Regions from separate parts of the Actinomadura rugatobispora genome, predicted to be linked through region 1. Evidence: riboswitches for the same ligand, from Rfam matches in the RefSeq annotation. Region 1 holds a riboswitch; each other region holds the start of a gene.
The links. A riboswitch is a leader RNA that binds a small molecule or an ion and turns the genes downstream of it on or off. The one in region 1 is predicted to bind cobalamin.

Region 1 (7,119 bases):
CCACATGGGCGGTCGAGGCGAACCCGCCCTGCTCGGCGGCGCCGTCGAACAGGCCCATGACGCCCTCGACGACCGCCACCTCCGCCCCGGCGGCGCCGTGCAGGAACAGCGGGACGACCAGGTCCTCCGACGTCAGCCACGGGTCGAGGTTGCGGCCAGGGCGGCCGGTGGCGAGCGCGTGGTAGCCCGGGTCGATGTAGTCGGGGCCGACCTTGTGCGGCGACACGGCGGTGCCGCGGGCCGCCAGCGCCGCCATCAGCCCGGTCGCGACGGTCGTCTTGCCGCTGCCCGACGCGGGCGCCGCCACCACCAGGCGAGGGACCGGACTCACCACTCGATGCCCTTCTGGCCCTTCTGGCCGCGGTCCATCGGGTGCTTCACCTTGCCCATCTCGGTGACCAGGTCGGCGAGCTCCAGCAGCCGCGGATCGGCGTCCCGGCCGGTGATCACCACATGCTGCGCGCCCGGCCGGTCCTTCAGCGCGGTGAGGACGTCGTCGACGTCGATCCAGCCCCACTTCATCGGGTAGGTGAACTCGTCGAGCACGTAGAACCGGTACGTCTCGGCGGCCAGGTCGCGCTTGATCTGCGCCCAGCCCTCCCGGGCGTCGGCCTCGTGGTCGGCCTCGGTCCCCGGACGCTGGATCCACGACCAACCCTCGCCCATCTTGTTCCAGGTCACCGGGCCGCCCTCGCCGCTGTCGCCGAGGACGCGCAGCGCCCGCTCCTCGCCGATCCGCCACTTGGCCGACTTCACGAACTGGAACACCCCGATCGGCCAGCCCTGGTTCCAGGCGCGCAGCGCCAGCCCGAAGGCCGCGGTCGACTTGCCCTTCCCCGGGCCGGTGTGCACGATCACCAGCGGCCGGTTGCGGCGCTCCCTGGTGGTGAGCCCGTCCTCGGGCACGTACTCCGGCTTTCCCTGCGGCATCGCGTGCTCACGCCACCTTCCCGGACGCGTTCCTGACGTCCCTGACCACCCCGGCCAGGCCGCCGGCGGCGAGGTCCTCCAGCCGCACGGTCTCCGCGCCGAGCCGGGTCCCCAGCTCGGCCGCCATGCCGAGCCGCACCGGCCCGGACTCGCAGTCGACCACGACCGACGCCACCCCGGCCGCGGCCAGCAGCCCCGCCGCCGCGGACGGGTCGGGCCCGTGCGTGAAGCGGCCGTCGGTCACCACCACCAGCAGCGGCCGGCGGGACGGGTCGCGCACCCGCTCCACCCGCAGCGTCTCGGCGGCCCGCAGCAGCCCGGCGGCCAGCGGGGTGCGGCCCCCGGTCGGCAGCCGGCCCAGCCGCCGCGCGCCGGCCTCGACCGACGAGGTCGGCGGCAGCGCCAGCTCGGCCGCGGTGCCCCGGAAGGTGATCAGCCCGACCTTGTCGCGGCGCTGGTAGGCGTCCATCAGCAGGCTGAGCACCGCGCCCTTGACCGCGGTCATCCGCCGCCGCGCCGCCATCGAGCCGCTGGCGTCGACGACGAACAGCACCAGGTTGCCCTCGCGCCCGTCGCGGACCGCCTCCCGCAGGTCGCCGGCCTCGACCACGATCCCGGGACCGGTCCGGCCGCGCGCGTGCTGGTGCGGGGCGGCGGCGTGCAGCGTGGCGCTCAGGTGCAGGCCGCGGGCGCCGGGCCGGGCGCCGGAGACGCGCCCGAACGGGCTGCGCGCCTTGGAGCGGCGGCCGGGCGCGCCGGTGCCGGTACCCGGCACGGTGAACAGCCGGGGCCTGAATGTGGCGCCGGCCTGGGCGGGCTCGCCCTCGCCCGCGTCCCGCTCCTTGGTGGGCAGGCGCTCGTCGGCGGGCCGCTCGCCGTCGTTCACCGAACGGCCGTTGAGCAGGGCGTCCAGGACGCTCAGCACGCCCCCGCCCCCGCCCCCGCCGCCATCGAGGCCGCCCGGTCCGCCGCCGGGGCCGCCGCCCGGCCCGTCGTCGTCGGGCTCGTCGCCGTCGGCGGGCCCGGACCCGTCGTCGCCGGGCCCTTCCTCGGCCTCGGCCGACGCCGGTTCCGGCCGGGGCTCGGGCTCGGGCTCGGGTGGGGCGTCTCCGGGACGGTCCGGGGAGTCGTCGCCGTGCTCCTCCAGGATCTCGTCCAGCTTCTTCTCGTCCAGGCCCGGCGCGTCGAACGGGTCGCGGCGGCGCCGGTGCGGCAGCGCCAGCCGGGCCGCGGTCCGCACGTCCTCGGCGGTGACCACGGTGCGCCGGTGCCAGGCGGCCAGCGCCATCGCGGCCCGGGCCGTCACCAGGTCGGCGCGCAGCCCGTCCACCTCGAAGGCGGCGCAGACGGCGGTGATCTGGCGGAGCGCGGCGTCGGTGAGCTCCACCCGGGGCAGCCGGGACTGCGCGGAGGCGATCCGGGCGGCCAGCTCGGCCTCGGCCACGCCCCAGCGGGCGGCGAAGCGGACCGGGTCGCGCTCGTAGTCCAGCCGCCGCCGCACGACCTCGGCGCGCTCGGCGGGGTCGCGGGTCGCGGCGACCTCCACGGTGAGCCCGAACCGGTCGAGCAGCTGCGGGCGCAGCTCGCCCTCCTCCGGGTTCATGGTGCCGACCAGCAGGAACCGGGCGGCGTGCCGGACCGAGACGCCCTCGCGCTCGACGTGCGACTCGCCCATCGCGGCGGCGTCCAGGAGCAGGTCGACCAGGTGGTCGTGCAGCAGGTTGACCTCGTCGACGTACAGCGCGCCGCGGTGCGCGGCGGCCAGCAGTCCGGGCTCGTACGCCTTCACGCCCTCGGTGAGGGCGCGCTCGATGTCCAGGGAGCCGGTGAGGCGGTCCTCGGAGGCGCCGACGGGCAGCTCGACCAGCCGTGCGGGCCGCTGCTCGGCTCCGGCCGGCCCGACCGGCGCCGGAGCCGCGGGAGCGGCCGCACGGGCGCCGGTGTCGTCGGCCGGCTCATCGGCGGGCTCGGGGGCCGCGTCGAAGGCGCCGTCCTCGTCCGGCTCGCCGTCGAACACGGCGTGCGGGCCGTCCGGGCAGGCCGGGTCGGGGTCGCGGGGGTCGCAGGAGAACCGGCAGCCCGCCACCACCGGCACCGACGGCAGCAGGTCGGCCAGCGCCCGCACGATCGTCGACTTGGCGGTGCCCTTCTCACCGCGGACCAGCACGCCGCCCACGCCCGGAGAGACCGCGTTGACCAGCAGTGCGAGCTTGAGGTCGTCCATGCCGACGACGGCGGAAAAGGGGTAGCGCGCCTGGTGGGGCTGCCCGTCGGCGCCCGCGCGGCTCATCGGCCCATCAGATAGGGCGGCATGCCTCATCGTCCTTCCCTCGGGTGTCCACGCCCGTGGCTGTCCTTCCAAGGGACGCCCCCAGAGGCTCGGCGGTGCCCGCGAGTGGTGTCACTCGGTTCACCGCGGTCGCCCGCGTCCCTCCGACGGCCGGAGTCTCCTGGCTCCCGGATCGCCACTCCCCCTCAGCCTTCCAGCGTCGCCGCCGTGGCCGAACGCGAGGGGGAGCTCCCCATGGTCACAGTTGCGGGACAGCCCCGGATTCGCACCGGGTTCCTCCGCTTCCGTCGCCTGCACAGGATGGCATACCGGTAGGAACCGCCCAAGTCGCGGTGGGGTGAGAGCGTCCGGGCACCCGTGTCCGGAGGCGTGCCGGGAACGTGTTCTACCGCCGGCTCCGCGCGCCGGCGGCCGAGGTGGAGAAGGCGCGAACCGCCCGCCCCCGGCCGTTCAGCCGAGCGGCGGCGGCGCGGGCGCGGGGGCCGGGACGACGGCCCGGTAGGGCGCGCGGAGCAGGTCGGCCGGAAGCTGGACGGCGGCGGGCACGGTGAACCAGACCGCCTTGCCGCGCGCCCTCGGCAGGCACCGCGACATGGTCCGCAGCATGCCCCAGCGGCCCTCCGACAGCTCCTGGACGATGCTCAGCCCGCGGCCGTAGTCGCCGGAGGTCCAGGAGTAGCCGGGGAGGCGGGCGGCGGCGTCGCGGTCGAACACCGCGCAGCGCAGCTCGCCGCCGGACGCGCCGCCGGCGTAGAGCCACAGCTCGTGCGGGCCCCGGTCGGCGGCGTGCTGGTGGGCGTTGGTGGCCAGCTCGCTGGCCATCAGCTTGGCGTCGGCGATGGCCGCGCGGGACGCTCCGGCCTCGGCCAGCGCCTCGGCCAGGACCGAGCGGGCGTACCGGGCGCAGCCCGGCCCCTCGGGGAGCGCCCAGGCCCGCCCTAGCGGCGGCGGGCACTCCGACGGGACGACCGGTACCACCACCTCGTCGACGCGGGCCTCCGCGGCGCTCAGCCGGGCGCGCCACCCGGCGTGGCCCGCGTGGCCGGGGCGGCCCCCTCGGCCGTCGGGGCCCTCCCGGCGGTCGCGCCGGTCGCGGGCGTCGTCCCGGGCGCCCTTCCGGCCCGCCGTACCGGCGGAACGGAGCATCGGCGCCCCGCCTCCGGAGTCGTCGGCGGCGGCGACGCCGTCCGCGGAGCCCGCCGTCGCTGGTCCGGCTGTCTCTGGTGAGGTCTTCACGGGACCCTCCCGCATCACGTCCGTGGTGCCCGGACTCGCCAACACTGCCACTCGCCTGGCCTGTGCCACTACTGTCCCGTTACGTTCCGCTCACAGGCGATCACGTTTCCTCAGCTTCGCGTGAGAATCTCACTCACGCAACACGCTTCGCAAGATTGGCGTTACCGGCATGCTCGTTTGTGTTGAACGGAACGGACCGAATCGGGAGACTCTCGGCTCATGACGTATCGGCCCACCGTGCGCGGTCGCCGGCTGGCCCGGGAGCTTCGCAGGCTGCGAGAGGCGCAGGGTCTCACCCTGCAGGAGGTGGCGGACCGGCTGGACTGGTCGCGGGCCACCGTCTCGCGGCTGGAGACGGGGCAGACCCGGCCCAAGCCCAACGACATCGCGGACATACTCGATCTGTACGGCGTGCCCAGCCCCGCCCGGGACGCGCTCATCAACCTGGCGCGGGAGGCGGGCCAGCGCGGCTGGTGGACCGCCTATGCCGACGTGTTCACCGGCAGCTACGTGGCCCTGGAGGACGAGGCCTCGCAGATCCGCACCTGGGACCCCCAGCTGATCCACGGGCTGCTGCAGACCGAGGACTACGCCCGGTCCGTGATCACCGCGGGCCGGATGCTGCCCACCCCCGAGGACATCGAGCGCCGGATCGACGCCCGCAGGGCCCGGCAGGCGCTGCTGGAACGGGAGCAGGCGCCCCGGGTGCACCTGATCTTCGACGAGGGCGTGCTGCACCGGCCGATCGGCGGGCCGGAGGTGATGGCGGAACAGCTCGTCCAGCTGGGCGCGATGGCCTCCCGGCCCAGGATCACCCTCCAGGTGCTGCCGTTCGACGCAAAAGAACATGCCGGACTTGACGGACGTTTCACGATACTTTCGTTTCCCGACCCCGCAGACCCCGATATCGCCTACGTCGAGGGGACCATGGGCGACGTTTATCTCGAAAGCGCCGAGGCAATAGCAACACATGGGGACCGCTTCGCCCGTATCACGAAGGCGGCCCTCTCCCCCGAGGAATCCGCGCACCTCATAGCCGAGGCAGCAAGGAGATGCACGTGAACCACCCCTCCCCCGATATCACCCGAGCCCACTGGCGCAAGTCGTCGCACAGCGGCAGCGGCAACCAGTGCGTGGAGGTGGCCGCCCTCACCGGCGACCACCGCGCGGTGCGCGATTCGATGGATCCGCACGGCCCGGCCCTGATGTTCACGCGGTCCGAGTGGCACCGCTTCCTGGAGGCCGTCCGGCGCGCCTAGGCGAGCACTCGGAAGGTCTTCTTCCCGAGGGGTCGCGGCGATCTCGCCGCGGCCCCTCGGCCCGCCCGGCACCCTTCGCCGGGCCCTGCCCCTGCACAGGAAGTAGAACGTGTTCTAGAGTCTGTGTGTCAGGTGGCCGAGCCACTGCGCGAGCGCGTTACCTGCCCGGTGAGGCGACGCCGGAGGCGAGCCTCACCGGGCAGATCGCGAAGCGATGCCGCGCTCGCCCAACCTCGGTCAGGGTGCGAGCCGCCAGGCGAGCACCCTGGGCCGGGGTTGTGAAACACAGCGTCGAATGAGCGGAGGCGACCGATGACCGCGGATCTCAAGCTCGGCATCCACGTCGGGTACTGGCAGCGCGACCCCGAGGACCACACCGAGACCGTGCTGGCCGCCGAGCGGCTCGGCTACGACTCGGTCTTCACGGCCGAGGCGTACGGCTCGGACGCCTTCACCCCCCCTCACCTGGTACGCCGCCCGGACCTCGAGGATCAGCCTGGGCACCGCCGTGGTGCAGCTGTCGGCCCGCACCCCGGCGGCCACGGCCATGCACGCGCTCACCCTCGACGCGCTGTCGGGCGGGCGGGTGATCCTGGGGCTGGGCGCGTCCGGCCCGCAGGTCGTCGAGGGCTGGTACGGCGTGCCCTTCCCCAAGCCGCTCGCCCGCACCCGCGAGTACATCGACATCCTCCGCCAGGTCTGGCGCCGCGAGGAGCCCGTCACCAGCGCGGGCCCGCACTACCCGCTGCCGTTCCCGGGCGGCGCCGGGCTGGGCAAGCCGCTGAAGTCCATCGTGCATCCAGCGCGCCCGGAGATCCCGGTCTACCTGGGCGCGGAGGGGCCGAAGAACGTCGCGCTGGCAGCCGAGATCGCGCAGGGCTGGCTGCCGATGTTCATCGACCCGGCGCAGGTGGACACGGTCTTCGGCGACTCGCTGGCGGGCCGCCCGGACGGCTTCGAGATCGCCGCCACCGTCACCGCGATCGTGACCGACGACCTGGACGCCGCGCTGGAGTTCGCCAAGGTGCCGCTGGCGTTCTACATCGGCGGGATGGGCGCCAAGGACCGCAACTTCCATCTCGACCTGATCGGCCGGCTCGGGTACGGCGAGCAGGCCGCCCGCGTCCAGGAGCTGTTCCTGGCGGGGCGGCGGGACGAGGCGATCCGGGCCGTGCCGGACGAGCTGGCCGACTCGATCTCCCTGCTCGGCCCGCTCGGCCGGATCAAGGAGCGGTTGCAGCTGTGGCGCGACAGCCCGGTCACCACGCTGCTGCTGGGCGGGCCCAAGGACGAGCCGACACTGCGCGCCCTGCGCGACCTGGTCCGCGGCTGACCCGTCCCTCCGGGGGACGTTCGGGCCGCGTCCAGGCGGGAATGCCCCGTGCGCCGCCGGTGCTGAGGCGG
Region 2 (7,119 bases), 5.3 Mb from region 1:
GCACCCACAGCTTTTCCCACCTCTGCACATCCACGTCCCGAAGGACCGTTCCTTGAGCAAGCCTGTCGTCCTCGTCGCAGAAGAACTCTCCCCGGCCGGCATCGCCGTCCTCGAATCCGACTTCGAGGTCCGCCAGGTCGACGGCGCCGACAAGGCGGCGCTGCTGCCCGCCGTCGCCGACGTCGACGCGCTGATCGTGCGGAGCGCCACCAAGGTCACCGCGGAGGTGTTCCAGGCCGCCCGCAAGCTGCGCGTGGTCGCGCGCGCGGGGGTCGGGCTCGACAACGTCGACGTCGAGGCCGCCACCAAGGCCGGCGTCATGGTCGTCAACGCGCCCACCTCCAACATCGTCACCGCCGCCGAGCACGCGATCGCGCTGCTGCTGGCGATCGCGCGGAACGTGCCACAGGGCCACGCCGCGCTCAAGCAGGGCGAGTGGAAGCGCTCCAAGTACACCGGCGTCGAGCTGCAGGGCAAGACCGTCGGCGTGCTCGGCCTCGGCCGGATCGGCGTGCTGGTCGCGCAGCGGCTGGCCTCCTTCGACATGAACGTGATCGCCTTCGACCCGTACGTGCAGGCCGCCCGCGCCGCCCAGCTCGGCGTGAAGCTGGTCACGCTCGACGAGCTGCTGGCCGAGAGCGACTTCATCACCGTCCACCTGCCCAAGACGCCCGAGACCCTGGGGCTGATCGGCGACCGCGAGCTGCACCGGGTCAAGCCCAGCGTGCGCATCGTCAACGCCGCCCGCGGCGGGATCGTCGACGAGGAGGCCCTGGAGCTGGCGCTCAAGGACGGCCGGGTGGCCGGGGCCGGCATCGACGTGTTCCGCACCGAGCCGTGCACCGAGAGCCCGCTGTTCCACCACGACAACGTGGTGGTCACCCCGCACCTGGGCGCCAGCACGCACGAGGCGCAGGAGAAGGCCGGCACCCAGGTCGCCCGCTCGGTGAAGCTGGCGCTGTCCGGCGAGTTCGTGCCGGACGCGGTCAACGTCCAGGGCGGCGCGGTCGCCGAGGACGTCAAGCCCGGCCTGCCGCTGGCCGAGAAGCTGGGCCGGATCTTCACCGCGCTGGCCGGCGGCGTGCCGGTGCGGCTGGACGTGGTGGTCCGCGGCGAGATCGCCGAGCACGACGTCAAGGTGCTGGAGCTGGCCGCGCTCAAGGGCGTGTTCGTGGACGTGATCGAGGAGGCGGTGACGTTCGTCAACGCCCCGCTGCTGGCCCGCGACCGCGGCGTCGAGGTCACCCTCACCACCTCCGACGACAGCCCCGACTGGCGCAACGTGGTCCAGGTGCGCGGCACGATGACCGACGGCTCGGTGGTGTCGGTGTCCGGCACGCTCACCGGCCCCAAGCACACCGAGCGGATCATCGAGGTCAACGGCTACCAGATGGAGCTGGTGCCGACCGAGCACATGGCCTTCTTCGTCTACTCCGACCGTCCCGGCATCGTCGGGGTGGTCGGGCGGCTGCTCGGCGACGCCGGGGTCAACATCGCCAGCATGCAGGTCGGCCGGGACACCAAGGGCGGCCGGGCGCTGATCGCGCTGACCGTCGACTCCGGCATCCCGGTCCAGCTGCTCGACGTGATCAAGAACGAGATCGGCGCCGACACCGGCCGCCGCGTCGACCTGGACGGCTGATCCGATCGGGCACCTCGTCCGCCGCCGTGATCCCGCTCGCCGGGGTCACGGCGTCGTCGTCTCGGCATGTGAGAAGTTCGGCCACGGGTCAGGACAGTGCCGGGGACGGCGGGTACCGTGAAAGCGAGATGCGGCACTTCGTAGTGATCCTTCGCCGCCGCGACGGGGCCCGATAGGCGGGCCAACCCCGTCGCGGAGTCCGGCACTGGCCGTAAGCCCTGTGATCCATCGCCGCTCTTTTCCCGTGAAGCTACGGAGCCTTTCCATGCGCACCCTGAACTCCCACCCCCTGTCCGCCACGCCCGACGACGCCGACGAGGAGGCCGCGCGGGCGCTGCAGACCGCGCTGGACCGCCGCGACAACGGCGGCCGTCCCGCCGGCTGACCCGCGTGTCCCCGCGCCCCGTGTCAGCGCGCCCTGGTGCGATCATGGGGACATGACGGCGGAACCCACCGTGGAACGGGCCGGAGCCCGCGAGGTCGCCTCCGCGCTGGCCGGCGCCGCGGCGCTCGGCCCGTTCTTCGAGATCACCACCGATCCCGCCGAAGAGGCCGACCCGACCTGGCGGCCGCTGCCCGAGCTCGACACCGCTCGGCTGCTCGAGCTCACCGGCGCCTACGCGGACCGGCTCGGCACCGCCGAGCGGCGGGTCGCCGCCTCGATCCTCTTCCAGGGCCTCGCCTCGCGGCTCTGGTCGCCGATGGTCGCGGCCGCGGCGCGCGGGATCGTCCCGGACCTGTCCGGCCTGCACTGGCGCTGGGCGCCCGGCGCGCCGATCGCGCTGTGGCTGGCCGACCCGTCCGGCCACCGGGCCGCGACCCCGGCCGAGGGGGCCGCGCTGGTCCACCGCGAGGTCGTCGAGCGGCAGCTGCGCCCGCTCCGCGCCACCATGCTCGGGTTCGTCCGGCTCGCCGACGGCCTCCTGTGGGGCAACGCCGCCTCCGCCCTCGCCGGGACGCTGCGCGCCGGAACCCTTGACGCCGGGCTGGCCGCGCCGGTGCGCTCCCTCCTCCACGAGCTGTTCGCGCACGAACCCCTCAAGGGCACGGGAACCTTCGACCGGCGCGGCTTCGTCCGGCGCAGCTGCTGCCTCTACTACCGGGTGCCGCCCGGCGGCGAGATGTGCGGCGACTGCGCGCTGTGTTCCTGAGTCCCGGCCTACGGGGCTCGCCTGGCGGCTCGCCCCTTACCGGGCCTTTGGCGAGCGCGGCATCGCTTCGCGATCTGGCCGGTGACGCTCGCCTCCGGCATCGCCTCACCGCCCAGGTAACGCGCTCGCGCGGTGCCTGGGGCCACGTCGAGACAGGGCCTAGGCCGCCGGGACGGGCTCGCCCTCCGCCCGGGACGGCGCGCTCCGCCGGAACGCCCGCTCGGTGAGGGCGCCGAACAGCAGCCCCAGCGTCGCCCACAGCACCACCTGCACGCCCAGCGAGGCGAGCCGGAAGTCCCACAGGACCGCCGCGGGGAAGCCCTCGGCCACCGCGTCGGGACGCGGCGTCAGCCGGAACACCACTGCCACCACCAGCGCGAATCCGGCCGTCGAGGCGATCGCGGCGTTCCACGAGCCCAGCCGCGGCGCCAGCCGGCCGAACACGATCACCGCGGCGACCGTGGCCAGCACGCCCAGCGCCACCATGCCGAAGTACAGCGCCGTGCGCCCCCCGATGGTGTCGGGGTTCCCGACCGCCGGGGGAGTGGGCGGGTACTTCAGGAACGGCACCAGCACGACCGCCGTGAACCCCAGCAGCGCCACCAGGCCGGACGTGGCGCGGGCGCCCGCCGTCCCGATCCGCCCGAGGGCGAAGGCGAACGCGATGGAGAACAGGCCGCCGACCGCCGCCCCGTAGAACGCCATGGCGGTGATCAGCCCGATGGTCTGCTGGACCGTCCGGCTCACCACCTCCTCCTCCGCGTGGCCGCCGTGCCCGGCGCCGTGCGCGGCGTGCTCGGCGGCCGCCTGGGACTCCTCGAACGCGATCGCGTTCGCCACCTGGGGCTCGCCGTAGATCCAGGCGATCAGCAGCCCGGCCGCCGCCGCGACCAGACCGACGATCATGCCGCGGACCAGCAGGGACCTCATCATCAACGGGTCCCCCGCCTCAGTGGCAGGGGAAGCCGAGCAGATGACGGCCGTCGTGGGTGAACTCGTGCACCCAGGTACCGCCGACGAGGGAGGTGGCGCCCTGCTCGGCGCCGACGAAGTAGAGCAGCGCGGCGCCCAGGACCAGCGCGAACACCGCCCAGGGCAGGATCTCGCGGACGGGCACGCGGTGCGGGACGGGAAGGGCGGCCGGAGACGGCGCGGCGGCCTGCGTCGGGGGAACGGCGGGCTGGGCCATTGGGGATCTCCTCACGGGGTGCACTCGCCCCGGTACGGGAGGACGACGGGTCAGTCTCCTGACTCCCAGATCATCGCCTCTCCCGACCTTCCAGCCGGCGGGCCGTGGTCGCGTGCGGGAGAGGCTCCCTGGTCACAGTGGCGGGACCGTCCTGGAATCGCACCAGGTTCCTGCGCACCGTCGCCTCATATGTGAACTTGTCGCCCTGAGGGTCCCCTTTGACCGGGCTCCGCGTCAAGTCTCCGGCTCGCCACGCCGGTGCATGCACGACGTGAAAGAGGGGACACCGTTCGTATCTCCCCCCGCTGGAGATACGGACGATGCCCCCTCCTAAGCCGGCGGCGGTGTGTTTCGGCCGGCCGCCGCCGGGGCGTACAGGTCGCCCGTCCCGGAAGGGCTGGCATGCCGTCCGGGAAAAGCTCCCTATATCGAGGGTCCAACAACGGGAGGCGGGCCACATGAGTAGCCCTTACTCAATTCGCCGCGGGGGCTCCGGCACGGCGACGTACGATCCTGGTGTGCGTACCTCCTGGCCGTTCACCGGCCGTGCGTCGACGCTCGACGAGGTGGGCTCCCTGCTGAACGCGCGGGCCACGCGGGGCGTGGTGGTCGCGGGGGACGCGGGGGTCGGCAAGACCCGCCTGGTGAACGAGGCCCTGGAACGGCTCGAACCCGACCGGTTCACGGTCGTGCGGACCGGCGGCACCAGCGCCAACACCGGCATCCCGTTCGGCGCCTTCGGGCACCTGCTGCCGGTCGAGGACGTCGCGACGACCGTCGTCAACCCCCTGCGCTGGGCCACCGAGGCGCTGCGCGGCCTCGCCGAACCGGCCCCGCTGCTGGTCGCGGTCGACGACGCCCACCTGCTCGATCCCACCTCGGCCGCCCTGGTGCACCATCTCGTCCTGCACCGGGAGGCCCGGGTGCTGGCCACCGTGCGGACCGGCGCCGCCGCCCCCGACCCCGTCACCGCCCTGTGGAAGGACGACCTGGCCCGGCGCCTCGACCTGGTGCCGCTGACGAAGCTGGAGAGCCAGGCCGTTGTGGAGGCCGCGCTCGGCGGGCAGCTCGGCACCCCCACCGCCCGGCGGCTCTACCACAGCACCCGGGGCAACCTGCTGTTCCTGCACGAGCTGGTGCTGTCCGGGCTGGCCGAGGGACGCCTCGCCCAGACCCGCGGCGTCTGGCACTGGGACGGCGATCTGCCGCTGAGCCCCCGGCTGCGCGGGCTGATCGAGACACGGCTGGCCGCCGCCGGCGAGGCCGAGCGCGAGGTCCTGGAGTACGTGGCGCTCGGCGAGCCGATCGGCGCAGCGACGCTGGCCGAGCTGACCTCCGAGGACGCGGTGGAACGGGCCGAGACCCGCAGTCTGGTCGCCTCCTCCGCCACCGGGCGCCGCCTGGAGGTCAGGACCGCGCACCCCCTGTACGGCGAGGTCGCACGGGCCGCCGCGGGCCCCGGACGGGTCCGCGACCGCCTCACCGCGCTCGCCCGGACGCTGGAGGGCACCGGGATGCGCCGGCACGGCGACCTGCTGCGCGTCGCCCTCTGGCACCTGGACGCCGGCGCCCCCGCCGGGCCTGATCTGCTCCTCGCGGCCTGCGGCCAGGCGTTCATGCTGCACGACATGGACCTGGCCCTGCGCTGCGGACGGTCCGCGCTGGCCGCCGGCGTGGACGCCGCCGCGACCGTCCGGATCGCTCCCGTCCTGCTGCTGGCGGGCCGGCACGACGAGGTCGAGGCCCAGCTGTCCAGGGTCGCCGCCGAGCCGATGGACGAGGCCACCCGCACCGGCGTGACCTGCATGCGCTCGTTCAACCTCAGCATGGGCCTGGGCGAGCAGGAGCGGGCCGAGGCCCTGCTGGACGACGCCGCCGCGCACGCCACCGCCCCGGCCTTACGGCAGCAGATCCAGGCGTACCAGGCCGTCGGCCGGGTCTACTCGGCCCGGTTCGCCGAGGCGGAGCCGCAGCTCGCCGAACTGCGCGCCGCCACGGGCGTCCCGCCCGAGGCCGCCGGTCTGGCCGGCGGCGCCGAGGCCCTCCGGCTCGTGTTCACCGGCCGGTTCGACGAGGCCGTCGCCATGGCCGACGAGGCTTTGGACGCCTCGGCCGAATGGCTGGAGCACATGCCCAGCCTCGTGGCGACCTACAGCGACGCCCGCGCCGCAGCCTCCCTCTGGGCCGGCGACCTGGCCGCCGCCGACTCCTACATCGCCTACGGCGAACGCCTGTTCACCGAGGAGCACCTCTCGCCCGTCGCCGCCACGACCTCCCGCACCCTGCGCGTCGAGTGGTGCCTGCTGCGCGGCGACATACGGCGCGCCGTCCGCTGGGCCCACGAGGCCGTCTCCCACGGCACCGGGGCGCTCTGGGCGCTGTCCGGCCACGGCCACGAGATGCTCGCCTACGCCGCGTCCGTCGCCGGGGACGCCGCCACCGCGACCACGGCCGTGCGCAAGGCCCAGCGCCGCCGCATCCCCGGCGGGCGCATCTTCCACTTCCGCGCCGACCTCGGCCGCGCCTGGATCCGCGCCGCCTCCGGCGACGTCGCGGGCGCCGCCGCCATCGCCCTGGACGCCGCCACCCGCTTCGAGGAGCGGACCCTGCGCCCCTACGCGATGTTCGCCCTGCACGACGCCGTCCGCCTCGGCGCCGCCGCCCAGGCCCGCGACCGCCTCGCCGACCTGGCCGAGCACACCGACGGGCCCCTCGTCCGCCTCTGCGCCCGCCACGCCGACGCCGCCGCCAGACAGGACCCCGAAGCGCTCGACGACCTCTCCAAGGCCTTCGCCGACCGGGGCATGACCCTCTACGCCGCCGAAACCGCCGCCGAGGCCGCCCGCGCCCACGAGCGGCACGCCCCCGGCTCCCGCGAGGCCAACGCCGCCGCCACCCGGGCCTGGCTCCTGGCCGGAAACTGCACCGGCGCCCGCACCCCCGCCCTCTCCGGCCTGGCCGCCCCCGAACTCACCACCCGCCAGCTGGAGATCGCCCGCCTCGCCGCCGCCGGGCTCGGCAACCGCGAGATCGCCGAACGCCTCGTCCTGTCCGTCCGCACCGTCGCCAACCACCTCCAGGCCGTCTACGACCGCGTAGGCGTAACCGACGTTTCATTGTGGGGCAAGGAGTGAGGC
Region 3 (7,119 bases), 1.6 Mb from region 1:
CGGGGCCGTGACCACCCGTGCCGTCGCGGCCGGCGGCGGCACGTCGCTGGCGGCGGTGAACGAGCTGTTCGGCGGCAAGCCGGGGCTGATCCGGGCGATCTTCGCCGCGGGCTTCGCCCGGCTCGCCGCGGACCTGCGGGCCCTGGAGGCCACCGGCGATCCCGAGGCGGACGTGGTCGCGCTCGCGTTCGCGGTGCGCTCGTTCGCCCGCCGGCACCCGGCGCTGTACGAGGTGATGTTCTCCCGGCCGTTCGCCGAGTTCAGCCCCGGCGAGCAGGACGTGCGGTCGGCGGAGGCGATCTACGGGGTCGTGGTCGGCCGGGTCGCGGCGCTGCTGGGCCCCGGACGGCCGAAGGGAGCGGCCAGGGACGTCGCCGTCGGCCTCTTCGCCGTCGTGCAGGGCCTGGTCGGCCTCGAAGCGTCCGGGCTGCTCGGCGGCGGATCCGAGGAGTGCGACCGCCGTTTCCGCCTCACCTTCACCGCGTCGCTGCACGGTCTCCGCGACGCCACCCGGGCGTCGTCCCGTGCGGGCGGCCTCGACTCTCCGGAGGAGACATGACCGAGGACAGGGCGGGGCGGCCGGGGTTCGTTCCGTGGGAGCGCCCGAGCCCGCTGCTCACCGCCATCGGCGGTTTCGAGCAGCACCCCACCGATCCGCTGCACGTCGGCTTCACCGTCGACGGGCCCAAGATGAACGCGCGCGGCTTCCTGCACGGCGGCGCGATCGCCGCGATCGGCGACGTGGCGATCGGGCGGGCCCTGGCCACCCGCAGCGATCCCCCGGTCCCGCTGATCACCGTCAACCTGTCGTGCGACCTGCTCGGCACCGCGCGGGAGGGGGAATGGGTCGACGTCACCATCTCCCCCACGCGTGCGGGACGCAGGCTGCGCGCCGGGACCGCGACGTTCGCGACCACCCGCGTCATCGCCACGGTCACCGCGCTCTTCCTGCCGTCCGCCGCCCCGGCGTGACCGGCGCGCGCCGCCCGCCCGGCTCAGGCGGGACGGGCGCGCACGTGGGCCCGCTCGCCCTGGCTGCCGAAGAGGATGAGCAGCTCGACCGGCCCGGCGTCCGCGGCGCCCATCCAGTGCGGGACGTGGGTGTCGAACTCCGCCGCCTCCCCCGGCTTCATGACCAGTTCCCGGTCGCCGAGAACGAGGCGGAGCCGGCCGTCGAGGACGTAGAGCCACTCGTAGCCCTCGTGCGTCTTCGGATCGGGCACGGCCGTCCCGTCCTGCCCCGGGATGATCATCTTGTACGCCTGCAGCCCGCCGGCCCGCCGGGTCAGCGGGATGAACGTCCGCCCGTGCCGGCGCACCGGGCTGAAGTGCACCCGCGGATCCCCGGTCTGCGGCGCCCCGACCAGCTCGTCCAGCGCGACCCCGTACACGCGGGCCAGCGGGAGCAGCAGCTCCAGGTTGGGCCGCCGCCGGCCGCTCTCCAGCCGGGACAGCGTGCTCTCGGAGATGCCGGTCAGTTCCGCGACGCGGGCCAGGGTGACGCCGCGCCCGCGGCGGAGCTCCCGCAGGCGCGGCCCCACCGCGGCCAGCACGTCGTCCAGTTCGTCCATGCCTCCAACTTGCCGAACCGGCACGCCCGCTTGCAAGTCCGGGCGTGCCGGTGACCGGCGCCGCCGGGCCCGGGGCCCGGCGGCCCCGGACTCAGAACTTCCGCGGCACGCCCGGCTCCTCCAGCGTCTCCCGGACGCGGCGGGCCGCGGCGACCATGTTGCGCAGGGCCGGCTCCACCTCGCCGTACGCGCGGGTCTTCAGGCCGCAGTCGGGATTGACCCAGAGCCGGTCGGCGTCCACCGCCCGCAGCGCGCGGCGCAGCGCCTCCTCCATCTCCGCCACGCCGGGCACGCGCGGCGAGTGGATGTCGTACACGCCGGGGCCGATGGACTGCCGGTAACCGGCGGTGTTCAGGTCGGCCAGCAGCTCCATGCGGGACCGGGCGGCCTCGACGCTGGCGACGTCGGCGTCCAGCGCGCCGATCGCGTCGATGATCTCGCCGAACTCCGAATAGCACATGTGCGTGTGGATCTGCGTGGACGCGGCGGCGCCGCAGGTGGCCAGCCGGAACGCGCCGACCGCCCAGTCCAGGTAGGCGGCGTGCCCGGCGCGCCGCAGCGGCAGGAGCTCGCGCAGCGCGGGCTCGTCCACCTGGATGACCCGGATGCCGGCGGCCTCCAGGTCGCGGATCTCCTCGCGCAGGGCCAGCGCGACCTGGCGGGCGGTCTCGGCCAGGGGCTGGTCGGTGCGGACGAACGACCAGGCCAGCATGGTGACCGGACCAGTGAGCATGCCCTTGACCGGCCTGGTCGTGCGGGACTGGGCGTAGGTCGTCCACGGGACGGTCATCGGCTCGGGCCTCGACACGTCCCCGAAGAGGATCGGCGGGCGCACGTACCGGCTGCCGTACGACTGGACCCAGCCGTGCACGGTGTGCGCGTAGCCGTCCAGGCGCTCGGCGAAGTACTGCACCATGTCGTTGCGTTCGGGTTCGCCGTGCACGAGGACGTCCAGCCCGATGTCCTCCTGGAGGGCCAGCACCCGGTCGATCTCGGTCCGCATCACGGCCTCGTAGGCCGTGTCGTCGATCCGGCCCGCGCGGTGGTCGGCCCGGGCGCGCCGCACCCCGGCGGTCTGCGGGAACGAGCCGATCGTCGTGGTGGGCAGCGGCGGCAGGTCGAGCTGCGCCCGCCTGCGCTCGGCGTGGTCGCGGCGAGCGGTGCCGTCGCCGAGGGCGTCCAGCCTGGCCCGCACCCGGGCGTTGACGAACTCCCCGTCCGGGGCGGGCCCGGTGAGGTGCCCGGCGATCGCGTCCCGGCCCTCGCGCAGCGCCCTGCCGATGAGGACGACCTCTCCGGCCTTCTGCCGGGCGAACGCCAGCCGCCCGGCCAGCCGCGGGTCCAGGCCGCCGCCGTCCGGGCCGGTCTCGGCGTCGAGGTCGAGGGGGACGTGCATCAGCGAGCAGGAGGTGCTCACCACCAGCTCGGCGGCCAGGCCCAGCAGCGAGGCGCAGCCGGCCATGGCCGCGTTCAGGTCGGCGCGCCACACGTTCCGGCCGTCCACGACCCCGGCGACCAGGGTCTTGGCGCCGATGCCGCCGATGGCGCCCAGCGCCTCCCGGTTGCCCGGCCCGGCGACGAGGTCGAGCCCGATCGCCTCGACCCGGGTGGCCGCCAGCACCGGCAGCGCCTCGCCGATCTCACCGAAGCAGGTGCTCACCAGCAGCCGCGGCCGGGACGGCAGGCCCGCCAGGCGGTCGTAGGCGCGGCGCAGCGCCGCCAGCTCGCCGGGGGTGCGGTCGGCGGCCAGCGCGGGCTCGTCCAGCTGCACCCATTCCGCGCCCGCCCCGGCCAGCCGTTCCAGCAGCTCGGCGTACACCTCCACGAGGGAGTCGAGCAGGTCGAGCGGGCGGAAGCCGTCCGGCGCCCCGGGCTCGGGCTTGGACAGCAGCAGGTAGGTCAGCGGGCCGACCAGCACCGGCCGGGTCTCGATGCCGAGCGCGCGGGCCTCGCCGTACTCGGCGAGCGGCTTGGCCCGCGCGCCGTCGGCCAGGCGGAACCGGGTACCGGGCCCGGCCTCAGGGACGATGTAGTGATAGTTGGTGTCGAACCACTTGGTCATCTCCAGCGGCGCCACGCCCTCGGCTCCGCGCGCCATCGCGAAGTAGGCGTCCAGCCCCCGCAGGTGCCGGAACCGGTCGGGCACCGCGTCCACCATCACGGACGTGTCGAGCATCTGGTCGTACAGCGAGAAGGTGTTGGACGGGATGAGGCCGACCCCCGCCTCGCGCAGCGTCTCCCAGGTCTCGCGGCGCAGGCCCGCCGCCGTCTCGGCGAGTTCCGCGGCGCCGGCGCGGCCCTCCCAGTACGCCTCGGTGGCCTTCTTCAGCTCCCGGCGCCCGCCGATCCTCGGGTAGCCGAGCACGGTCGTGTTCATGGCGTCTCTCCCTCGCGTGCCATCACCGCGGCGACACGGAAGGGCGGAGCGCGGCGGGCGCGCCGCCGCGTCCCGGGCCCTCCCGCGGAGCCACGGACCACCGCGCGCCGGCCGGCGCGCGGGCGGAGGCAGGTCTTCGGACTCACGGGCGCCGCGCCTGCTGTCGCAGTCGCGTCCTACTGGCCGTCGCTTCCCAGGCCGGTGCGGCCCAGTGCCATAGACGGCGGTCGTTCCCGTTCACCGCTGCGGGGCAGTCCCGGATTCCCACCGGGTTCCCTCTTACGACACCCGCCCCGTTCCACCGGGGACGGGTGAACCATCCGCACGGCGGAGTATAGGCGCCGCGTCCGGCGCGGGCCGAAAACGGGTCGTCCCGGTGTGGACGCGGCACCGGTGGGCAGGACCGGCCATACCGGTGGATCCCGAGGGGGGCGCGATGAAGGCGCTGATCAACTCGATGACGGACAACGAGCAGGCCCTGGTCCGCGAGACGGAGCGGGAGCGCCTGGAGGACTTGGGCGAGGACGATCTTCTGGAGGTGCACGACCGTGTCCGGCGTGCCCGCAACAAGCACGTCAAGCAGTACCGGCGGGCCGCCGCGTCCCGTGTCGAGGAGGTCGGCGGACGCGGCGCCGCCCGGCCCGGCAACACCCGCAACGCCCAGAAGGCCGAGGTGTTCGAGGACGCGCTGGCGCGGGTGAGCCGCTACGTGGCCAAGGCGGCCCGGCGCAGCGCCGCCGACCTCAAGGCCGAGCGGCTCCGGAACGCCCGCGCGGGCCGCGACCCCGGCCCCGCCCGGGCCGTCCCGGAGGACACCGCCGGGCGCAGGATGCGATCCCAGACGCACGACCGCGCGCCCTCGCAGCCCGTCCTGCCCAAGCAGCGCGCGTCCAGCAAGGCCATGGGGGCGCGCCGCCAGGCGAGGCGCGACAGCCGCTGATCGTCCGGCACTAGAGTTCCGGCATGGCGACACCCCCGACGACCTTCCGGCGGCACATGGAGCAGGAGACGCTGCGGGCCCTGGAGGAGTTTCCCGGCGACGCGGGGCCGGGGATCTACTGCGTCACCTTCCGGATCGACAGCGTCGACCAGGACGCCCGGTTCCCCTACCTGGCCGTCGGCTACAACACCGAGGCCGAGGTGGCGGCGGTGCTCGCCGCGCCGAACCCGCCCGGCCCGTGGGAGGCGCGCTGGAGCTACGCCTACTTCCCGCCGTCCGGACTGGAGGGCGTCCGCATCGCCGGGCACGATCCCGAGCACGACCCGGCCGGCGCCGAACTGCACCGGCGGGAGGCGGCCGACCAGGGCCTCTGGTACGAGGACGGCGACGACCTGTCCGAGGACGAGCGCGACGGGCGCGATGAGCGGCTCGACCGGCGGTTCCACGAGCTGTGCGTCGATCTGGCCGCGCGGCTCCACTCCGACGGCCGCATCGTCAAGGCCCTGGGGCGCCCGGTGCCGGTGATCCTCTACGACATGTTCGCCCCCGACGAGATGTTCGAGCTCACCGAGGCCGCCAACCCGGCCGAGCTGGTCGCGGACTTCATGACCGGGGCCTGACCCCCGCCCGGGGTTGAACGGCGGCCGGCGGGTACGCCGACCGTATGCCGGAGCTCCCTGACGTGGAGGGATTCCGCCGGGTACTGGACGAGCACGCCGGCGAGCCCATCAGGTCCGTGCGCGTGTACGACACGGGCGTCCTGCGCGGCGTCGGCGAGCGCGGGCTGGGCGACGCCCTGCGCGGGCACCGCTTCGAGCATCCGCGACGGCACGGCAAATGGCTGCTCGCTCCGGCCGAGGGGCCCGTGCTGATGCTGCACTTCGGCATGACAGGCTCGCTGTCCTGGCATCCGGCGGGCGAGGCGAGGCACCCGCACGACCGGGTCGCGTGGCGCCTTGACGACGGCGAGCTGCGCTTCCGCGACATGCGCAAGCTCCAGGGCGTCCACCTCGCGGCCGACCGGGCGCAGGCCCAGCGGACGCTGGACGATCTCGGCCCGGACGCGCTCCAGGTCACGCGGCGGCGCCTCGGGGAGCTGCTGTCGGGCCGGCGCGCGAGGCTCAAGACGGCGCTGACCGACCAGTCCCTCATCGCGGGCCTGGGCAACCTGCTGGCCGACGAGATCTGCTGGCGCGCCCGCGTCAACCCGCTCCGCGGCGCCGCCGACCTGGACGAGAAGGACCTGGACGCGCTGCACCGCGCGATGCGCAAGGTGCTGCGGGACTCCGTGCGGGCCGAGCGGGTCCCGCCGCGCGACACCTGGCTCACCGGCGTCCGGGACGAGCCCGAGGCCCCCTGCCCCCGCTGCGGCACGCCCCTGTCCAGCCGCCGCGTCTCCGGCCGCCGGACCGTCTGGTGCTCCACCTGTCAGCCGTCGTGATCCCCTCCTCGCGGCCCCGGATCGGGCGCGAAGTACACTCGCCGCGGACGATCACTGGGGAGGGCCCGTGGAGACCTGGGAACTGGTGGCGCGCGAGCGCGTCCGCGACACGCTGGCCGCCTACACCCACGCCGGGGACCGGGGCCGGATCGAGGACCTGGCCGCGACGTTCACCGAGGACGGCGTGCTGGAGCTGCGCAGCGGCGAGACCCTGGCCGGACGGGAGGCGATCACGGCGATGCTGTCGGGGGTGGCCGAGCGCGGTTCGGCCCCGAGCCGCGGCGTCCCGGGGATCATCCGGCACTTCGTGGCCAACGTGCGGTTCGAGGAGGTCACCCCGGAGCGGGTCCGGACGGCGGCCTACTTCCTGGTGATGAACGCGCACGGCCCCGACCACTGGGGCCGTTACCGCGACACGCTGGTGCCCGTGGGCGACCGGTGGCTGTTCGAGCACCGGTTCGTCAGCACCGACGGCATGGCCGCCGACTCGGTCATGGCCTCCTGACCGAGCGGCTTCAGCCGTCGACCAGGCCCCAGTGGCGGGCGGTGGCGGCGTCGATCGCCGTGCCCGACAGCGCCAGGTAGAGGGTGCGCCAGCGGCCGGCGCGGCGCGGGATGCTCACCGTCCCGCCCGCTCCCGGGATCAGCCCCATCGCCACCTCCGGCAGCCGGAACGCGGCGTCCGGGGCGGCGACCAGCGTCCCGGCGAACGCGGGGATCTCGATGCCCGCGCCGACGCAGGCGCCGTGGACGCGCACCTCGATCCGGTCGCGCAGCCGGTGGACGAGCC
Region 4 (7,119 bases), 2.5 Mb from region 1:
GTAGTGGCGCATCTCCTCGATCCGCTGCACGTACGGGCGGATCTCGGCGAAGAAGGACTGGAAGTGCTCCCCGCCCCGGAAGCCCTGCAGATGGTCGTCCGCCGAGGTCCAGGCGATCCGCAGGACGTACCACTCGGGTTCGTCCACGCAGCGGGAGAGTTCGTAGTCGACGCACTGCGGGGCGGCCGACAGCGGCTCGGCGGCGCGCGCGTACGCGGCCTCGAAGTCCGCGGCGTCGGCCTGGTCGATGCGGTAGCGGATGTACTCGACGATCATCGCGATCCCCATCTCGCTCGGCTCGGGTGATCACGGTATTGGAGCCGTCGTCGCCGCCGCGATCGGTTGGCCGGAGCCGGAACCGCGCGGTGCCGCGCGGTTCCGGCTTGCCTCAGTCCTGGCTCGGGCGGCGGGCCCAGGCCACGCCACCGACCACCAGGACCACCAGCAGTCCCCCCACGCCGATCCACACCCATCCGGACGAGGAGCCGCCCGACTCCTCCTGCCCGGCGGCGTTGCTCGGGGACGGCGAGGACGCGGCGGGCGTCGCGGGGGCGCCCGCGTTCCCGGCCGGGGCCTGCCCTTGCCCCTGGCCCTCGGCGGCCGTCGAGCCCTTCACGGTGAACTTGAGCGTGCCCGTGACCGGGTGCCCGTCGGCGGACACCACCCGCCAGCCGACCGTGTACGTGCCGTTGGGCAGCGTGCCGTTCACCGGCTGGGTGACCGTGTCGCCGACCGCCTTCGCGGGCCCGTTCTCGTGCCGGGAGCCGCCCGGACCGGTCAGCACGACCCGGGGCAGCCGGATCGTCTCGGTGTAGGTCAGCGTGATCTCACCGGGCGGCGCGATCTCCGCGCCCGACTTCGGGTCGGACGACTTCAGGGCGGTGTGCGCGGACGCGGGCGCCGCGCCCAGCGTCAGCGTCGCCGCCGCGAGCGCGCCCGCCAGCCCGGTGCGGAGCAGAGTGGGACGGATGGTCATGCGTGCCTCCTTGCACGGGTGAGTCCGAAGGCGCCGACGCCGAGGCCCGCGATCCCGACCGCGAGGCCCAGGCCGCCGAGGAGGCGGGCGGTGCCGTCGGCGGAGTCGTCGCCGGCCAGGACGGCGCGCGCGGGCTGGGCGGTGATCAGCGCGGCGCCGGCCGGGCCGGCCGGGGCGCCCTTCGGGGTGAGCTTGAGTTCCGGCGCGGGGTGCTCCGGTTCGTTCTGGCCGCTGCCGGGATCCTGGTCCCACTTCACGACCTCGTCGCTGGAGTAGGTCTGCTCGGCCTTGAACAGCACCCGCTCCGCGTTGGACGGCAGCGGCCCCATCGAGACGTCGAACTCCTCGAACCGCCCGGCGCCGATCTTCCCGCCGGACCAGGTGATCCGGGAGACGGCCTCGGTCAGCTCGCCGCCCTCGATCTTGACGGGGGCCGCGAGCTTCGCCTTCTCGACCTTGACCGTCCAGCCGGGCACCTGGCGCACCGACACGTGCTCGATCGGGTGGCCGGCGGGCATGTCGATCACCAGCTTGACGGTCTCGGCGTCGTCGCGCTCGTTCGGCACCCGGAAGGACACCTTGGCGAACGAGCCCTGCTCGGCGGTGCGGGGGTTGGCGGTGACGTGCGCGGCGGCGCCGGTGGCCAGGCCGGTCACCGACACGGCGGTCAGGGCCGCGACCGCCGCGGATCTGCGGACGGCACGGGAATGGGCGCGCATGGGCATGGGAAGTCTCCGATCGGGCGTTCGAGACGTACGGGAAAGCCGGGCGCGCCGAGAGGCGGCGTGCCCGGTGGCGTACGGCGCTCGTCCGCCGGCCGTCCCTACCCGGGGTCAGCCGTGCGCGAGCGCCCTCGAACGCCGGGGCGGGCCCCGCCGTACGACCTGGTGCCGGAGAACGCCACCGGCGGAGGCGGCCGGGACGACCGCCCTCACCACCGGGGTACGGGGCGCGGGCGCCGCCGGTTCGGCGCCGAGCAGCGCCAGCAGGACCCGCAACGGCCGCCCGGCCAGCACCATGACGCGCCGGGCCAGCGTCCAGGCGGCCCGTTCGCCGCGCCGCAGCCACCAGGCCGAGACGACGGCCGCGACCACGTGCGCGAGGGTCATCGCCAAGCTCGACTCGTGCCCGGGGAGGGACGCGACCGCGTGGTGCCGTTCCACCGCCGCCGGATCGGCGGGCAGGGGCGGGGCGGTGGCCGCCGCGTACAGGCTGTGCAGCGCGAACTGGCCGCCCAGAAGCCCGCCCAGGATCGTGGCCAGCGAGCGCTCGTGGCCCGCCAGCGCCAGTGTCACCGCCAGCACCCCGCCGAATCCGGCCGCGATCGCCCAGAGCGGGACCGCGGCGGTGGAGGTCAGGGTGTGTCCCAGGGTCGCCAGCGTGACGCAGACGGCGGCGAAGGCGACCGCCCGCGAGGTCCGGAAGAGCGGATGCGGCGGGTGCGGGGACATGGCCCGCCCATCGTCCCACTCCCGGTGCGCGATCTCTATACCTCCCCCCGGGTAGCGCCCAACACGCCCAACATATGGGGTTGTCGCAAGATCGATCGACTAGATGTAGGGTCTTGCCCGTGCTGGTTCGCCCGGCGCCGCCGAGCGGCGCGGGCGTCGTAAGAGGGAACCCGGTGCGGGGCGCCGCACGCCATCGGCGCCGCCAATTCCGGGACTGCCCCGCAGCGGTGAGCGGGAACGACCGCCGTCATCGGCACTGGCGCGCCCACCCCCAGGTGGCGCGCCGGGAAGCGACGGCCACTAGGTCACGGACTCCGGACGACCGGAGGCGTGGTGCCCGCGAGTCCGAAGACCTGCCCGCACCGATGTTCGTCCAGGCCTCGCGGGAGGGCCGGTGGACGGGCACGGCGCGCCGCCGTGCTCCCGTTCGCGTGCGCGCCCCCCGGCGAGGCGAGCAGCTCGCGAGGGAGAGAGCAGAACACGTGACACAGCACGTCATCGCACCGCCCGCCCGTCCCCTGAACGACGACCGCGCCCGGTGGGCCGCGGAGGTGGAGCGGGCCTGCGCGGGCCTGCCCGGGGCCGACCCGGAACGGGTCCTGGCGGCCGTACGCGGCGACGCCGGGCACCGCGACCAGGCGATCGCCGAGGCCGCCGCCCTGGTCGCCGCCGAACCCGCCTACTCCAAGGTCGCCGCCCGCCTGCTCGGCCTGAAGATCGCCGACGAGGCCGCGGCGGAAGGGGTGCGGACCTTCTCCGAGTCGATCGCGGCCACGCACGCCCAGGGCCTGCTGGCCGACGCGTCCGCCGCGTTCGTCGCCGCCCGCGCCGCCGAGCTGGACGCGCTGATCGACGAGTCCGCCGACGACCGCTTCGAGTACTTCGGGCTCCGCACCCTCTACGACCGCTACCTGCTGCGGCACCCGAGCACCCGCCGCGTCCTGGAACGACCCCAGCACTTCCTGCTCCGCGTCGCCTGCGGCCTCGCATGCGACGAAGTCGCTCCGGGGGGCGTGGGGGGTCGTCCCCCCTCGGGCGAGCACGTCGATGGCACCGCCGAGGCCGCCGAACTGTACGGGCTGCTCAGCACCCTGTCGTACCTGCCCAGCTCCCCCACCCTGTTCAACTCCGCCGCCGCCCGCCCCCAGCTGTCGTCGTGCTTCCTGCTCGACTCGCCCCGCGACGAGCTGGAGTCGATCTACGAGCGGTACGGGCAGGTCGCGCGGCTCAGCAAGTACGCGGGCGGCATCGGCGTCTCCTGGACGCGGATCCGCTCCCGCGGGTCGCTGATCCGCGGCACCAACGGGCACTCCAACGGGATCGTCCCGTGGCTGCGCACCCTCGACGCCTCCGTCGCCGCCGTCAACCAGGGCGGCCGCCGCAAGGGCGCCGCCTGCGTCTACCTGGAGCCCTGGCACGCCGACGTCGAGGAGTTCCTGGAGCTGCGCGACAACACCGGCGAGGACGCCCGCCGCACCCACAACCTCAACCTCGCCAACTGGATCCCCGACGAGTTCATGCGCCGGGTCGAGGCCGACGGGACCTGGTCGCTGTTCGACCCCAAGGAGGTGCCCGAGCTCACCGACCTGTGGGGCGAGGACTTCGACGCCGCGTACCGGCGCGCCGAGGAGGAGGGCCGGTACGTGCGGCGGGTCCCCGCGCGCCGCCTCTACGGGCGCATGATGCGGACGCTCGCCGAGACCGGCAACGGCTGGATGACCTTCAAGGACGCCGCCAACCGGGCCTGCAACCAGACCGCCGAGCCGGACCGCGTCGTCCACCTGTCCAACCTGTGCACCGAGATCCTGGAGGTGACCGGCGGCGACGAGACCGCCGTGTGCAACCTCGGCTCGGTCAACCTCGCCGCGCACCTCGTGCGGGGGCGTGGGGGTCGCCCCCCACACGGCAGCAGCCCGGACGGGGTGGACTGGGAGCGGCTGCGGTCCACCGTCCGCACCGCCGTCCGCTTCCTGGACCGCACGATCGACCGCGGCTTCTACCCGACCCCGGAGGCCGCGGACGCCAACCGGCGGTGGCGGCCGGTCGGGCTGGGCGTGATGGGGCTGGCGGACGTGTTCTTCACGCTGCGGCTGCCGTTCGACTCGGCCGAGGCGCTGGAGCTGTCCACCCGGATCGCCGAGGAGATCGCGCTGGCGGCCTACGGGGCGTCCGCCGACCTGGCGGCCGAGAACGGGCCGCTGCCCGCGTACGCGAGCACCCGCACCGCGCGCGGCACGCTCCACCCGGACCACTTCCCGGACGCGTCGCCGTCCCGCGCCGCCGAGTGGGACGCGCTGCGGGCCCGGGTCGCCGAGGTCGGGCTGCGCAACTCGCTGCTGATCGCGATCGCGCCGACCGCCACGATCGCGTCCATCGCGGGCTGCTACGAGTGCATCGAGCCGCAGGTGTCCAACCTGTTCAAGCGCGAGACGCTGTCGGGCGAGTTCCTCCAGATCAACGGCTACCTGGTGAAGGACCTCAAACAGCTGGGCCTGTGGACGCCCGCCGTCCGGGACGCCATCAAGCGCTCCAACGGGTCGGTCCAGGGGATCGTCGACCTTCCCGAGGAACTCCGCACCCTCTACAGGACCGCCTGGGAACTCCCCCAGAAGTCCCTCATCGACCTTGCCGCGGCCCGCACGCCCTACATCGACCAGAGCCAGTCGCTGAACCTCTTCATGGAGACGCCCACCATAGGCAAGCTCTCCTCGATGTACGCCTACGCATGGCGCAGCGGCCTGAAAACGACCTACTACCTGCGTTCGCGCCCCGCGACCCGCATCACCCAGACAACGGTCACCGCCCCCGAGGAAGCAGTCATGTGCTCCCTGGAGAACCCCGAGACCTGCGAGGCGTGCCAGTGACGCTCCTGGACCCGGGCATGGACCTCACCCTCCGGCCCATGCGCTACCCCGACTTCTACGAGCGCTACCGCGCCGCCATCCGCAACACCTGGACGGTAGAGGAGGTCGACCTCGCCTCGGACCTCCCCGACCTGACCAAGCTCACCCCCGAGGAAGTCCACCTGGTCAACCGGCTGGTCGCCTTCTTCGCCACCGGCGACTCAATCGTGGCCAACAACCTCGTCCTGAACCTCTACAAACACCTGAACGCCCCCGAGGCCAGGCTGTACCTGTCACGGCAGCTGTTCGAGGAGGCGGTGCACGTCCAGTTCTACCTGACCCTGCTGGACACCTACCTTCCCGACGCCGACGAGCGCGCGCGGGCGTTCGCGGCCATCGAGCACATCCCGTCCATCAAGGCCAAGGCGGAGTTCTGCTTCCGCTGGATCGACTCCATTGGAGCCCTCGCCGAGCTGCGAACACCCGCCGACCGCCGCTCCTTCCTCCTCAACCTCATCTGCTTCGCCGCGTGCATCGAGGGCCTGTTCTTCTACGGAGCGTTCGCCTACGTCTACTGGCTCCGCTCCCGCGGCCTCCTCAACGGCCTCGCCTCCGGGACCAACTGGGTCTTCCGCGACGAAAGCCAGCACATGGAGTTCGCCTTCTCCGTCGTCGACACCGTCCGCGCCGAAGAACCCGCCCTGTTCGACGCCGAGCTGACCGCGCAGGTCACCCGCATGCTGGAGGAGGCGGTCGAGGCGGAACTGGAGTTCGCCCGCGACCTGTGCGGGGACGGCCTGCCCGGGATGAGCGCCGGCGACATGCGCGGCTACCTGGAGTACGTGGCCGACCAGCGCCTCACCCGGCTGGGCCTGCCCGTCCGGTACGGCTCGTCCAACCCGTTCGCGTTCATGGAACTCCAGGACGTCCAGGAACTGTCCAACTTCTTCGAACGCCGCGTCTCCGCCTACCAAAGAGGCGTGGAAGGCACCGTCACCTTCGACGAAGCCTTCTGACGCCCCGGGCGGGGGCGCGTGCGTGCTCCCGCCCGGGGCTCAGCCCAGGAGAGCGGTGAGCCGCGGAAGGCGGGCCCGTCGTTCGGTGGGGTCGTCGTAGTCCCAGCGGGGGTCCTCGGGGGCGGCGTCACAGACGCGGCCGAGGCCGCGGGCCTCCAGGGCCTCGTCCAGGTCGTCGCCGGTGGCGCGCTCGTAGGCGTGCAGCGCGACGTAGTTGAGCGACTCCCACTGGGGCCACTCGTCGTCGGACCACTCCTTCATCGGACGGCCGGCCAGGCGGCGGACCTCAGGGAGTCCGGCGAGCGCGTCAGGGTCGGCGGCGACGCGCTCGAACGCGTCCCGGCCCAGGCCGACCAGCCAGGGCTGGAAGTACCAGAAGCCGTCGTCGGAACACCAGCCCTCCATGATGTTCCAGGCGGCGCCCCACATCAGGCGGGTGTCGACCCGCCTGCGCTGGGCGGTCAGGTGGACCTCGAACTCGATGATCTCCGCGGCCGGGAGCCGTGCCAGCCGGGCGGTCAGCCACCCGGTGCGATCCGCCGCGGCCGCGGAGCCGTCCAGCAGCGTCCAGAACTCGTCCGGCGTCATCATCAGAGCGAGATGTGATGCATGATCACGTTGTGCACGTGGTGGGTCTTCTCCTCGCCGCGGAACTCGACCTCGTAGAGCTGGGTGCCCACGTGGATCGCGATCGCGCCGGAGGAGAAGAACGACCCCGCGAACGACTTGTTGCTGACCACGCTGACCGAGCTGATCCGCGAGTACGGGACGCTGGTGATCGCGATCCTCTTGCCGACGAACGACTTGTCCTGGATGATCACGCGGCGGTCGGT

Region 2: linked by a shared signal. The riboswitch ahead of ACZ466_RS32735 (CbtB domain-containing protein) and the one ahead of ACZ466_RS08385 (magnesium chelatase subunit D family protein) in region 1 are both predicted to bind cobalamin.
Region 3: linked by a shared signal. The riboswitch ahead of metE (5-methyltetrahydropteroyltriglutamate--homocysteine S-methyltransferase) and the one ahead of ACZ466_RS08385 (magnesium chelatase subunit D family protein) in region 1 are both predicted to bind cobalamin.
Region 4: linked by a shared signal. The riboswitch ahead of ACZ466_RS19950 (ribonucleoside-diphosphate reductase subunit alpha) and the one ahead of ACZ466_RS08385 (magnesium chelatase subunit D family protein) in region 1 are both predicted to bind cobalamin.

The regions. Positions count from the first base shown of each region.
Region 1 is NZ_AP029191.1:2,017,523-2,024,641, forward strand. It holds gene ACZ466_RS08375 (cobyrinate a,c-diamide synthase) at 1-331, opposite strand, end outside; gene cobO (cob(I)yrinic acid a,c-diamide adenosyltransferase) at 328-930, opposite strand; gene ACZ466_RS08385 (magnesium chelatase subunit D family protein) at 938-3,220, opposite strand; cobalamin riboswitch at 3,374-3,499, opposite strand; gene ACZ466_RS08390 (ATP-binding protein) at 3,671-4,456, opposite strand; gene ACZ466_RS08395 (helix-turn-helix domain-containing protein) at 4,676-5,518, shown strand; gene ACZ466_RS08400 (DUF397 domain-containing protein) at 5,509-5,715, shown strand; partial or broken gene ACZ466_RS08405 (LLM class F420-dependent oxidoreductase) at 6,028-7,048, shown strand.
Region 2 is NZ_AP029191.1:7,319,314-7,326,432, forward strand. It holds gene serA (phosphoglycerate dehydrogenase) at 53-1,642, shown strand; gene ACZ466_RS32725 ((2Fe-2S)-binding protein) at 2,080-2,793, shown strand; gene ACZ466_RS32730 (CbtA family protein) at 2,953-3,726, opposite strand; gene ACZ466_RS32735 (CbtB domain-containing protein) at 3,743-3,982, opposite strand; cobalamin riboswitch at 4,014-4,198, opposite strand; gene ACZ466_RS32740 (AAA family ATPase) at 4,501-7,116, shown strand.
Region 3 is NZ_AP029191.1:392,680-399,798, forward strand. It holds gene ACZ466_RS01525 (TetR/AcrR family transcriptional regulator) at 1-559, shown strand, start outside; gene ACZ466_RS01530 (PaaI family thioesterase) at 556-972, shown strand; gene ACZ466_RS01535 (helix-turn-helix domain-containing protein) at 996-1,571, opposite strand; gene metE (5-methyltetrahydropteroyltriglutamate--homocysteine S-methyltransferase) at 1,663-3,948, opposite strand; cobalamin riboswitch at 4,059-4,285, opposite strand; gene ACZ466_RS01545 (hypothetical protein) at 4,385-4,888, shown strand; gene ACZ466_RS01550 (hypothetical protein) at 4,912-5,508, shown strand; gene ACZ466_RS01555 (Fpg/Nei family DNA glycosylase) at 5,553-6,329, shown strand; gene ACZ466_RS01560 (nuclear transport factor 2 family protein) at 6,397-6,834, shown strand; gene ACZ466_RS01565 (enoyl-CoA hydratase/isomerase family protein) at 6,845-7,119, opposite strand, start outside.
Region 4 is NZ_AP029191.1:4,536,971-4,544,089, forward strand. It holds gene ACZ466_RS19930 (group II truncated hemoglobin) at 1-276, opposite strand, end outside; gene ACZ466_RS19935 (copper resistance CopC family protein) at 389-976, opposite strand; gene ACZ466_RS19940 (YcnI family copper-binding membrane protein) at 973-1,701, opposite strand; gene ACZ466_RS19945 (MFS transporter) at 1,810-2,427, opposite strand; cobalamin riboswitch at 2,534-2,802, shown strand; gene ACZ466_RS19950 (ribonucleoside-diphosphate reductase subunit alpha) at 2,910-5,291, shown strand; gene ACZ466_RS19955 (ribonucleotide-diphosphate reductase subunit beta) at 5,288-6,286, shown strand; gene ACZ466_RS19960 (DUF4240 domain-containing protein) at 6,326-6,877, opposite strand; gene ACZ466_RS19965 (PH domain-containing protein) at 6,877-7,119, opposite strand, start outside.